DNA from 4 places in the Anoxybacillus sp. CHMUD genome. Region 1 is predicted to be linked to each of the others. Evidence: riboswitches for the same ligand, from Rfam matches in the RefSeq annotation. Region 1 holds a riboswitch; each other region holds the start of a gene.
What was found. A riboswitch is a leader RNA that binds a small molecule or an ion and turns the genes downstream of it on or off. The one in region 1 is predicted to bind S-adenosylmethionine.
Positions count from the first base shown of each region.

Region 2: linked by a shared signal. The riboswitch ahead of ETB99_RS13575 (methionine biosynthesis PLP-dependent protein) and the one ahead of mtnK (S-methyl-5-thioribose kinase) in region 1 are both predicted to bind S-adenosylmethionine.
Region 3: linked by a shared signal. The riboswitch ahead of metK (methionine adenosyltransferase) and the one ahead of mtnK (S-methyl-5-thioribose kinase) in region 1 are both predicted to bind S-adenosylmethionine.
Region 4: linked by a shared signal. The riboswitch ahead of ETB99_RS02740 (bifunctional homocysteine S-methyltransferase/methylenetetrahydrofolate reductase) and the one ahead of mtnK (S-methyl-5-thioribose kinase) in region 1 are both predicted to bind S-adenosylmethionine.

Region 1 is NZ_SDLG01000019.1:37,487-40,635, reverse strand. It holds gene ETB99_RS11675 (pyridoxal phosphate-dependent aminotransferase) at 1-449, opposite strand, end outside; gene ETB99_RS11670 (carbon-nitrogen family hydrolase) at 546-1,340, shown strand; SAM riboswitch class I at 1,428-1,527, shown strand; gene mtnK (S-methyl-5-thioribose kinase) at 1,600-2,769, shown strand; gene mtnA (S-methyl-5-thioribose-1-phosphate isomerase) at 2,777-3,149, shown strand, end outside.
Region 2 is NZ_SDLG01000027.1:13,087-16,235, forward strand. It holds gene ETB99_RS13565 (DODA-type extradiol aromatic ring-opening family dioxygenase) at 1-467, opposite strand, end outside; gene ETB99_RS13570 (cupin domain-containing protein) at 590-1,069, shown strand; SAM riboswitch class I at 1,184-1,291, shown strand; gene ETB99_RS13575 (methionine biosynthesis PLP-dependent protein) at 1,364-2,467, shown strand; gene metC (cystathionine beta-lyase) at 2,471-3,149, shown strand, end outside.
Region 3 is NZ_SDLG01000009.1:67,009-70,157, forward strand. It holds gene ETB99_RS08230 (phosphatase PAP2 family protein) at 1-51, shown strand, start outside; gene metK (methionine adenosyltransferase) at 96-1,301, opposite strand; SAM riboswitch class I at 1,422-1,530, opposite strand; gene pckA (phosphoenolpyruvate carboxykinase (ATP)) at 1,704-3,149, shown strand, end outside.
Region 4 is NZ_SDLG01000003.1:56,416-59,564, forward strand. It holds gene ETB99_RS02730 (BMP family lipoprotein) at 1-293, opposite strand, end outside; gene ETB99_RS02735 (YajQ family cyclic di-GMP-binding protein) at 461-952, shown strand; SAM riboswitch class I at 1,043-1,144, shown strand; gene ETB99_RS02740 (bifunctional homocysteine S-methyltransferase/methylenetetrahydrofolate reductase) at 1,214-3,061, shown strand; gene metH (methionine synthase) at 3,054-3,149, shown strand, end outside.

The DNA.
Region 1 (3,149 bases):
GCCCGTAGCGGCATCATTTCCATGCGCGCCCGCGCAAGCACGACCCCCGACCAATAGTCTGGATAACCGGGATCAGGAACGAGCACAACATCGCCCGGATTTAATAAGCAAAGCGGCATTTCAACAAGCCCTGCTTTTCCGCCAAACAAAATAGCGACTTCTTTTTCAGGATCAATCGTCACGCCATACTCGCGTTTATAAAACGTCGCGACTGCTTCTTTCAAAAACGAATAGCCGCGAAATGGTGAATATTTATGATACATAGGCTTTGCTACCGCCTGTTGCATCGCGCTTACAATGTGCGCTGGTGTCGGCTGATCTGGATTTCCTTGTCCGAGATTAATGACATCATGTCCTTCGGCAATGACTGCGTTCACTTTTTGCACGAGCGAAGCAAAAAATTGCTTCGGAAGTTGCTGTAACAAGTTCGATTGCGGAAATGTTTTCATTTTTCACACCTACTTCACAAAAAGGTTGAAATTCTAGTCAAGAATCATATATCGTAAAAATCAAAATGTAAAGAAAATTTTTTTGAGGTGAATGAGATGAATATCGCTTGCGTACAAATGGACATTGCGTTTGGAGCACCGGAAAAAAATAAACAAACAGTCGTGCGCTACATGGAACAAATCGCGAAAGAAGCCGATGTCGTCGTTTTACCTGAACTATGGACGACAGGTTACGATTTAACGAGACTTGCTCATATTGCTGATGAAAACGGCGAACAAACGAAAGCGTTTCTTTCCGAACTTGCCCGCACGTATCATGTGCATATCGTCGGCGGATCGGTCGCGAAAAAAGTGGCGGACAACATAACGAATACGATGTATATCGTCCATCGAAACGGCGATGTCGTTTGTGAATATAGCAAACTTCATTTGTTTAAATTGATGGATGAGCATGTATATTTACAAGCGGGAGAAACGACCGGGCTATGTTCGCTCGATGAAACGACGTGTGCGGGGGTCATTTGTTATGACATTCGCTTTCCAGAATGGATTCGCGCGCATACGCTAAACGGTGCGGAAGTGTTATTTGTCGTTGCGGAATGGCCCCTTTCGCGCCTTCATCATTGGCGCACGTTATTAATGGCGCGAGCGATCGAAAATCAATGTTACGTCGTCGCGTGCAACCGTGCAGGATCAGACCCGAACAACACGTTTGCTGGGCATTCGATGATTATCGATCCGTGGGGAAATATTCTTGCAGAAGGAAGCGAACAAGAAACGGTCATCAAGGCAACGATCGACATAAGCGAAGTACAACGCGTACGCGCCCGCATCCCGATTTTTGCCGATCGTCGTCCAGACGTGTATAAAATTTTTGAAAAAAAAGATTGACAAACAAGCGAGAAGCGATGTATGATTCAAATCAAGCGAATTAACGAAACGTTTTCACTATTCAAAACATTCGAATAAAGATAAACACTCTTATCAAGAGCAGGTGGAGGGACGAGCCCGATGAAACCCGGCAACCGGCGATGACGCACGGTGCTAATTCTTGCAGCAGTAGGCTGAGAGATAAGAGGTGCGAAGCAAACTTCAAACCTCTTTCGTTCAGCGAAAGAGGTTTTTTATTTATGTCAAGGGGGGAATTCATATGTACGAACCGTTAACAGAACAAAAAGCGATCGCTCTCGCTGTCCGCTTAGGGCTATTTGACAACGATGCCCTTCTTTCTAGTCAAGAAATTGGTGATGGCAACTTAAATCTCGTCTTTCGCATCGTCAACGAACGCACAAACGACAGCATCATTATCAAACAAGCGCTACCGTATGCGAAAGTCGTCGGAGAAAGCTGGCCGCTCACATTAAAACGAGCGACAATTGAAAGCCAAGCGTTGCGCACATTCGCAAGCTACGTTCCTCACTATGTTCCGAAAGTGTACTATTCCGATGAGACTTTAGCGATTACGGTGATGGAAGATTTGTCGCATTTACAAATTGCACGTCGTGGACTGATCGAAGGAAAAACATTTCCGAAGCTTTCTGAACATATCGGCGAGTTTGTCGCGAAAACGGCGTTTTATACGTCTGATTTTGGCATGAATCAACAACAAAAAAAGAAGCTCGCCCAACAATTTACAAACCCTGAACTATGTAAAATTACGGAAGATCTCGTCTTTACCGACCCGTTTTTTGACCACGACACGAACAACTTTGAAGCAGAACTGCGCGCCGATGTCAAGCAGCTTTGGCAAGATGATGAACTCAAGCGCGAAGTAGCGAAATTGAAACGGCTCTTTTTAACAAAAGCAGACGTGTTGCTTCATGGCGACTTACATACCGGAAGCATATTCGCAAGCGACGATGACACGAAAGTAATTGATCCAGAATTTGCATTTTACGGTCCGATCGGCTTTGATTTAGGGAATTTTTTTGCCAATTTACTATTAAACGCCCTCGCTCGCCATGAAAGCGAATGCGAGCCGCTCTTTACACATATTGAAAAAACGTGGGACGTGTTTGTTCGCACATTTACAACATGTTGGCAAGAAAGCAACGAACCGTATGCGCGCGTTTCTTTCGTGCTCGACGACATCATGAACGATGCGCTCGTGGAAGCAATCGGCTTTGCTGGTTGCGAAGTCATTCGCCGCACGATCGGTTTAGCGCATGTGGCGGACCTCGATGAATTGCCGCTTGAACAACGGCTCGAAGCGAAACGCCATGCCCTTCGTCTCGGACGCGAGCTGATCGTCCATCGACACAATCTTCGTGTCGATGATTTCAAACGTCTCGTTGAACAAACCGCACATGTAAACAGCTAGGAGGAAAATGATGAAAGCAGTACAATGGCACGATACGCATATTACAATTTTAAACCAACAAGCGTTGCCTCATAAGACTGAATATTTAGAATTAAAAAATATAGAAGACGTGTGGGACGCGATCGTCACGTTAAAAGTGCGCGGGGCACCAGCGATCGGCATGACCGCTGCTTACGGATTAGCGCTTGCAGCCAAATTATATGAAACCGATGATTTAGCGACATTTCATACTAAACTAAAGCGCGATCGCGACTATTTAGCAAGCTCGCGTCCGACTGCCGTCAATTTATTTTGGGCGCTTGACCGGCTGATGAAAAGCGTCGCCAACGCCACATCTGTCAACGAAGCAAAAACGACGCTTATTCATGAAGCAATTTGCA
Region 2 (3,149 bases), on a different contig from region 1:
ACACCTTCGTCACGCAACGGGCGTAACGCTTTACCAAGTTGAAATAGCTGCTTTGGTGTCCACGAAGGAACAACGGATGCCTGAATAATTGGAACGTTTGCTTTTGGAAATAGTCGGCTTAACAATACCCATGAGCCGTGGTCAAGTCCGCGCTTCTCGTCGATATTGACGATGGGGGAGACGTGCTTCAGATGATGTTGGACGCGTTTTGCCCATTCGACTGAACCTTGTGCAGCATAAGTTACTTCGTACAATTCACGTGGGAAGCCGGAAAAGTCATAAATCATCTCATACGTTCCAGCGATCGACGAAACGGTCGGTTGGCGTGTCATCCAATGTGCAGTAAAGACGACGATAGCTTTTGGATGCATCTGTTTTCCGAGCGTTGTTAAAAACGATGTATATGCGCTATCTTCAATCGCTAACATCGGTGATCCATGCGCAAGAAATAAAGCAGGTGCTTTCATTATCTCACTCCTTTTTCTCCAGTGTACCATATATATTTCTGATTTGTCGATTTTTGCATGTGAGGCGCATGGTCGGGCAGTTGTGCATAACATGACGATGAATATGAAAAAGAGGTGAGAACATGTATTATTACTATCCGCATTACGTGTATCCAATGTATCCATATCCGATCATGCCTTATCCGCTTCCGAGGGAATATACGAAAGATTACGGACCGAACCCGTTTGTCATTCAAATTGAAGAAGCGACGAAACGAAACAATATGTTTCGTACGACGATATGGACAGGTTCGCATTTACAAGCGACGTTAATGAGCTTGCGTGTCGGGGAGGATATTGGTTTAGAAATTCATCCGGGCGTGGATCAATTTTTACGTATTGAACAAGGCGAAGGGATTGTACGGATGGGGAAAAAGAAAAACGAGCTAACGTTTGAAAGACGAGTGGGCGACGGCTCTGCTATTTTTGTCCCTGCTGGAACGTGGCATAATGTAATAAATATTGGAAACGTTCCGCTAAAATTGTATTCCATCTATGCACCGCCACAACATCCAGCGGGTACCGTCCATCCGACAAAAGCCGATGCTCTTGCGGCGGAATGAGAGAAAAGACTTGGGGGAAGCCCTCACGTGTTGGAAAAGGATAAAAAATAGTTGCAATTTTTCGGAAAATAAGATACATTAATTAAAAATCAGAAAATTCGATATTGTTTTGCGTTCTTATCGAGAGAAGCGGAGGGACTGGCCCGATGAAGCTTCAGCAACCAGCCGGAAACGGTCAGGTGCTAAATCCAGCGAATTGGCGTTCAATTCGGAAGATAAGAAGAAGCGATTGTCTATGGACAAAAAAGCCTTCTTCTTTGAAGGCTTTTATTTTTTTAGAAAGGAAGAGAGCGAATGAGTCATATCGAAACACGGTTAGCGCAAATTGGAAATCGAAGCGAGACAGCGACGGGGACGGTCAATCCGCCAGTATATTTTTCAACGGCGTATCGTCATGAAGGAATCGGACAATCGACAGGGTACGATTACATTCGAACCGGCAACCCGACGAGACGTATTGTCGAGGAGGCGATTGCGCAGTTAGAAGAAGGGGATCAAGGGTTTGCATGTAGCTCAGGCATGGCGGCGATTCAAACGTTGTTTGCGTTGTTTGAAAGCGGCGATCATTTCCTCGTTTCGGCCGATTTATATGGCGGAACGTATCGGCTATTTGAAAAAGGGTGGAAGAAATACGGTTTGTCGTTTACATACGTCGATTTTCGCGATCTCGATGCGGTAAAGGCGCATGTGACGGACAAAACGAAAGCGATTTTTTTAGAAACGCCGACAAATCCGCTCATGCAAGAGGCGGATATTGAAGCGGTGGCAACGTTTGCGAAGCAATATGGGCTTCTTCTTATTGTTGATAATACGTTTTACACCCCTGTGTTACAAAAGCCATTAACGAAAGGGGCGGACATCGTCATTCATAGCGCAACGAAATATTTAGGCGGGCATAACGACGTGCTTGCCGGGCTCATTGTTGCCAAAGGAAAAGAGCTGTGCGAGCAACTCGCGATGTATCATAACGCCATCGGTGCGGTGTTATCACCGTTTGATTCATGGCTGTTAATTCGCGGCATGAAGACGCTTGCGCTGCGCATGCGTCAGCACGAACAAAACGCAAAGGCGATATATAAATTTTTAGTCGAACATGAAGATGTGACGGACGTATTGTATCCGGGAAGAGGCGGCATGTTGTCGTTTCGCGTGCGCGATGAAAAATGGGTGAATACCTTTTTACGAAGTTTAAAACTGATTACGTTTGCGGAAAGTTTAGGCGGTGTCGAAAGTTTTATTACGTATCCCGCGACGCAAACACATATGGATATTCCAGAGGATATTCGCATCGCCAACGGGGTATGTAATCGTTTGTTACGTTTTTCGGTCGGTATTGAACACGCTGATGATTTAATTGCTGATTTAGCACAAGCGTTTCAGCGTATGAAAGAGGTGTGAAAAGTGGATATACAAACAAAGCTCGTTCACAATCAATGGCAAATTGATACGCAAACGGGGGCAGTGAGTGTCCCGATTCATCATGCGTCGACGTTTCATCAGTTTGATTTTGATACGTTTGGCAAGTACGATTATAGCCGTTCTGGCAACCCGACGCGTGAGGCGCTTGAGGAAACGATTGCGGAATTAGAAGGTGGAGTGAGCGGTTTTGCGTTCGCATCGGGCATGGCGGCCATTTCTACGGCATTTTTATTGTTGTCAAAAGGCGATCACGTACTGATTACCGATGACGTATATGGTGGAACGTATCGCATCATCACGGACGTATTGAGCCGATTTGGCATTGAACATACGTTTGTTGATATGACTGATTTAGATGCGGTGGCACGTCACATTCGTCCAAATACGAAAGTCATTTATATGGAAACGCCGTCCAATCCGCTTTTGAAAATTACAGATATTCGTGGGGTTGTGAAGCTTGCGAAAGCGCACGGTTGTTTGACGTTTTTAGATAATACGTTTGCGACTCCTTTGTTGCAGCGTCCGCTTGATCTCGGTGTCGATGTCGTTTTGCATAGCGCAACGAAATTTTTAGCAGGTCATAGCGATGTCATTGCTGGACTTGCGGTTGTGAAAGACGAGCGTCTCGCAAAACAGCTTCGCAAACTGCAATATTCGTTTG
Region 3 (3,149 bases), on a different contig from region 1:
TGTATGCTCGGTACGCTATTTGGTATTGCTTCATTTTCTGTTCTTACTTAAAAAATAGGAAAGGAGAGCTACATCTTGTAACTCTCCTCTTTTCCTTACTTCGCTAACTGTAACGCTTGTTGTTTTAACGCTTCCGCTTTATCTGTACGCTCCCAAGGAAGATCAATGTCCGTGCGACCGAAGTGACCATAAGCTGCTGTTTGCTTATAAATCGGGCGACGGAGATCGAGCATTTTAATAATGCCTGCTGGGCGAAGGTCGAAGTTGTTGCGCACCACTTCAATTAATACATCCTCAGATACTTTGCCTGTGCCGAACGTGTCGATTGAGATCGATACAGGTTGCGCCACACCGATCGCATATGCTAATTGCACTTCACATTTATCCGCAAGACCTGCTGCGACAATGTTTTTCGCTACGTAACGAGCCGCATATGCTGCCGAGCGATCTACTTTCGTTGGGTCTTTTCCTGAGAAAGCCCCACCGCCGTGACGAGCATAACCACCGTAAGTGTCAACGATAATTTTGCGTCCTGTTAACCCTGCGTCACCTTGTGGACCACCGATGACGAAACGACCTGTTGGGTTAATGAAATATTTTGTGTTTTCATCGATCAACTCCGCTGGAACGACAGGTTGAATGACATGTTCTTTAATGTTGCGCACAATTTGATCTTGCGTAATTTCTGGATGATGTTGTGTGGAAACAACGATCGTATCAATGCGTACAGGTTTGCCGTTTTCATCATACTCTACTGTCACTTGCGTTTTTCCGTCCGGGCGTAAGTATGGTAAAATGTCTTCTTTACGCACTTCTGCTAAACGGCGCGCAAGTTTATGGGCAAGTGAAATTGGAAGCGGCATAAGCTCTTTCGTTTCGTTGCACGCAAAACCAAACATTAATCCTTGGTCTCCTGCACCGATCGCTTCGATTTCTTCATCTGTCATTTGTCCTTCACGAGCTTCTAACGCTTTATCAACACCCATCGCAATATCTGGAGATTGTTCATCAATGGATGTTAATACGGCGCACGTATCTGCGTCAAAACCGTATTTTGCACGCGTATAGCCAATTCCACGAATCGTTTCACGGACAATTTTCGGAATGTCTACATATGTAGATGTTGTAATTTCTCCGCTCACTAAAACAAGTCCTGTTGTTACACTCGTTTCGCACGCAACACGCGCATTTGGATCATTTGCTAAAATCGCATCTAAAATCGCATCGGAAATTTGGTCACAAATTTTATCCGGATGCCCTTCCGTTACAGATTCAGATGTAAACAGACGACGTTTAGGCATTCAAACATTCCTCCTCAGTATAATGACAAATGATACGGTACTCATCCCTCTTATTATGGTCTATCGTGAAAAAAACCTTTCCCTCAGAGGAAAGGTTTTTGCATTTGTCTGCGCCTTTCACTCTTATCGTTCAAGGGCGTTCCCTTGCCACAGGTTAGCACCTTTTCACGTATGTGACGGTTGCTGGGTTTCATCGGGCCTGTCTCCCTCCACCAACTCGGGATAAGAGTATCCGTTCATTTCAGCATCATACCACATCCGTACGAAACGAGTCAACGTTTTTCTATATGGATTATTTTGAAATTAAACTGAAGAAAAATACAATAATTAGTATGGACTATTTATCAAAATGTGTTATACTTTTTACATAAAGATAAATCAAACAAAGGTAGGTTTTGTCCAATGAATTCCATTGAACTGACAAACAAATTATCAACACTCTTACAAAGGGATGGGGTTTTTCATAACTTATCTGTACCACGACTAGTAGAAAAAGTACTAACTCGGAAAGAAGGCATCCTAACTTCATCAGGAGCAATTTGTGCAACAACTGGAAAATATACAGGCCGTTCTCCAAAGGATAAATATATTGTCGAAGAACCGTCTGTGAAACATAAAATTGATTGGGGAACTGTCAATCAACCTATTTCTGAAGAGGTATTTGATAAGCTTTACAACAAAGTGATCGATTATTTAATGACAAAAGAAGAACTATTTGTATTTAATGGCTTTGCAGGCGCAGATCCAGCTTATCGTTTGCCGATTCAAGTGGTCAACGAATTTGCTTGGCATAACTTATTTGCTCATCAATTGTTCATTCGTCCAACAGCGGAAGAATTACAAACACATGAACCACAATTTACAGTCATTTCTGCACCAACATTTAAAGCTGATCCATCTATTGACGGCACGCGCTCAGAAACGTTTATTATCATCTCATTCGAGCGCCGCACTGTACTAATTGGTGGAACAGAATATGCTGGTGAAATGAAAAAATCCATTTTCTCTGTCATGAACTTTTTATTGCCAGAACAAGGAATCTTCCCGATGCACTGTTCAGCAAACGTCGGTCAAGAAGGTGATGTCGCGCTCTTTTTCGGTTTATCTGGTACAGGAAAAACAACGCTTTCTGCTGATCCAAACCGTCGCCTAATTGGCGATGACGAGCACGGTTGGTCAAACAACGGTGTTTTTAATATTGAAGGTGGATGTTATGCCAAATGCATTAACTTATCACGTGAAAAAGAGCCACAAATTTTTGATGCGATTCGCTTCGGCTCTGTATTAGAAAACGTCATCGTTGACCCAGACACGCGCATACCAAACTATGACGATGCAACATTAACTGAAAATACGCGCGCAGCATATCCGCTCGAAGCGATGGATAATATCGTGCAGCCGAGCGTTGCTGGCCATCCGCATACAATCGTCTTTTTAACAGCAGATGCGTTCGGCGTATTGCCGCCAATTAGTAAATTAACGAAAGAACAAGCAATGTACCATTTCTTAAGCGGCTATACGAGCAAATTAGCGGGCACAGAACGCGGAGTGACAGCGCCGGAAGCAACATTTTCTACATGCTTCGGTTCACCGTTTTTACCGCTTCCTGCAACGCGTTACGCAGACATGCTTGGTCAAAAAATTGACGCCCACGGTGTTCAAGTGTTTTTAGTAAACACCGGTTGGACTGGTGGTGGATACGGCGTTGGTGAACGAATGAAGCTATCGTATACACGCGCGATGGTAAAAGCAGCGTTAGAAGGAGAATTAAACAACGTAGAAACCGTTCAAGATCCTATTTTCGGTCTTCATATCCCGCTTCACGTTCCCGGTGTGCCTGATGAAGTG
Region 4 (3,149 bases), on a different contig from region 1:
ATAAACCCAAGTCCGATGACGAGATCGTTTCCAGCTTCAACAAGTTCCGTTAGCCCTTTTTCATACGTTCCCGTTTCTTTTAACTCGCGATAATCAAAAAAGACGCCAAGTTCATCACGCGCCTTCATCAATCCTTTAAACGCCGAATCGCTAAACGATTGATCACCGAGTCCGACGTCCGACAACATAATGCCCACTTTTATTCGCTCTTTCGGTTGAAAGGAACTCGTTTGTGAACACCCTGCGGCAACGAGCAAAACGATTGCCACGATGAGTGAAAATACTTTTTTCATAAAATTTCCTCATCTCCTTACTATTCGATTAAATCTCACTTCATTTATTATATCGACATCGTTCGACGTTTTGTTTACTTTTTATATATAAAAATTTTGTAAAGTTGTTCGTATGCCAACAATCGACTATAATGGAAACACAACGAATTTATGCCGAGGTGATCAATATGTCAAAAGAAAGTTCATTTGATATCGTGTCAAAAGTCGATTTGTCGGAAGTCACAAACGCCGTCAACATCGCGTTAAAAGAAATTCAAAACCGCTACGACTTTAAAGGGAGCAAAAGCGACATTTCGCTTGAAAAAGATGAGCTTATTCTCATTTCTGACGATGAATTTAAGCTTGAACAACTGAAAGATGTGCTCATCGGCAAACTTATTAAACGTGGCGTCCCTACAAAAAACATTCAATACGGAAAAGTGGAAGCTGCGTCTGGCGGAACGGTGCGCCAGCGTGCGAAACTCGTTCAAGGCATCGACAAAGACAACGCGAAAAAAATTAACACAATCATTAAAAATACAGGGTTAAAAGTAAAAAGTCAAATTCAAGAAGACCAAATTCGCGTCAGCGGCAAAAGTAAAGACGATTTGCAAAAAGTAATCGCCGCGATTCGCGAAGCAGATTTACCGATCGACGTCCAATTCGTCAACTACCGTTAAGAAGGCGCGCTGCCTTCTTTTTCTTTTCTAATTAAAAATAGTTGAATATTTCTAAAAAATCAGTTACATTTATGAATAACTTCATACAACGTCTTATCGAGAGAAGGGGAGGGACTGGCCCGATGAACCTTCAGCAACCTGACGATCGTCAAGGTGCTAAGTCCAGCAAGCGATTCGCTTGGAAGATAAGAAGGAGCGCTTCACGTCTTCTTCTTATGAGGAAGACTTTTTTACTTTAAACGGAGAAATGGAGGAATGGACGTGGGATTGTTAAATGACTTAAAAGAACGCATCGTCATCGCGGACGGAGCGATGGGCACGTTATTATATGCACACGGCATCGATCGTTGTTTTGAAGAATTAAACGTCACAAAACCTGAAGAAATCGTTCATATTCATGAAGCGTATATTGATGCAGGTGCTGAAATCATTCAAACGAACACATACGGCGCTAACTACGTCAAACTGGCGCGTTACGGGCTACAAGATGACGTAAAAAAAATAAACGAAGCAGCGGTCAGTCTTGCGAAACAAGCCGCAAAAGGACGCGCCTACGTGCTCGGTACGATCGGAGGATTGCGCAGCACAAACAAAAGTACGATTTCCCTTGAAGAAGTGAAACGAACGTTTCGTGAACAGCTGTACGTCTTGTTAAACGAAAATGTTGATGGGCTTTTACTTGAAACGTATTACGATTTTGAAGAATTGCAAACTGTTCTGTCCATCGCTCGCCAAGAAACAACGTTGCCGATCATCGCCCACGTCACATTGCACGACATTGGCGTCTTACAACATGGCATGCCGCTTGCAGATGCGCTGTATCAACTCGAACAGCTTGGCGCCGATGTCGTCGGCTTAAACTGCCATCTCGGCCCATATCATATGTTGCGCTCGCTTGAAGAAGTGCCGATTCCATCGCGCGCCTTTTTATCTGTATACCCAAACGCAAGCTTGCCGCAATATCGCGACGGGCGATTCGTTTACGAAACGAGCGAACAATATTTTGAAGAAACCGCTCGTGCGTTTCGCGATCAAGGGGTGCGCCTCATCGGCGGCTGTTGCGGCACAACGCCAAAACATATTGCCGCCATCGCTCGCGCCCTTTCTGACCGCACACCTGTATATGAAAAAAAAGTGAAACAACGGCATACAATCGTCGTGCAAGAAGCGGAACAAACATCTGCACCTTCCCTAGCTGACATCGCGCGCATGCGTCGGTCAATTATCGTCGAGCTTGACCCGCCGAAAAAACTCGGCTTAACGAAATTTTTAGAAGGCGCAAAAGCGTTAAAAGAAGCACATATTGATGCGCTAACGCTCGCCGACAACTCGCTGGCGACACCACGCATTAGCAACGTCGCTGTCGGAACGATCGTCAAACAACAACTGAACATGCGCCCGCTCATTCACATTACATGCCGCGATCGCAACTTAATCGGCCTACAGTCACATTTAATGGGGCTTCATACGCTCGGCATGACCGATGTGCTTGCTTTAACCGGCGATCCATCGAAAGTCGGCGACTTTCCGGGGGCAACGTCCGTATACGATTTATCGTCATTTGACCTTATTTCGTTAATTCGGCAATTTAACGAAGGGCTTTCGTATTCGGGCAAACCGCTCGGACAAAAAACGAACTTTTCGATCGCCGCTGCCTTTAACCCGAACGTGCGCCATTTAGATAAAGCGGTGAAACGGCTCGAGAAAAAAATTGAATGTGGTGCCCATTATTTTTTAACACAGCCGCTTTATAGCGAAAAACAAATTGAAGACGTCTATGAAGCGACAAAGCATTTATCAACACCGATTTACATCGGCATTATGCCTTTGACAAGCGCGCGCAACGCCGACTTTTTACACCATGAAGTGCCGGGCATTACATTGTCTGATGACATTCGCGCTCGCATGGCCGCTTGCGCCAACGACCCGATTCAAGCAACAAAAGAAGGATTGGCAATCGCCAAATCGCTTATCGACGCAGCATTCGATTTATTCCAAGGCATTTATTTAATTACACCGTTTTTACGCTACGACATGACAGTCGAACTCGTTCGCTACATTCATGAAAAAGAACGGCTCGCAAAAGAAAGGACGGTTTACTATGGCTAGTTTATTTGCACAGCTTGAGAAAAAAATTTTAATTATTGACGGCGCGATGGGGACGATGATTCAAGCGGCCAATTTAACGGCGGACGAT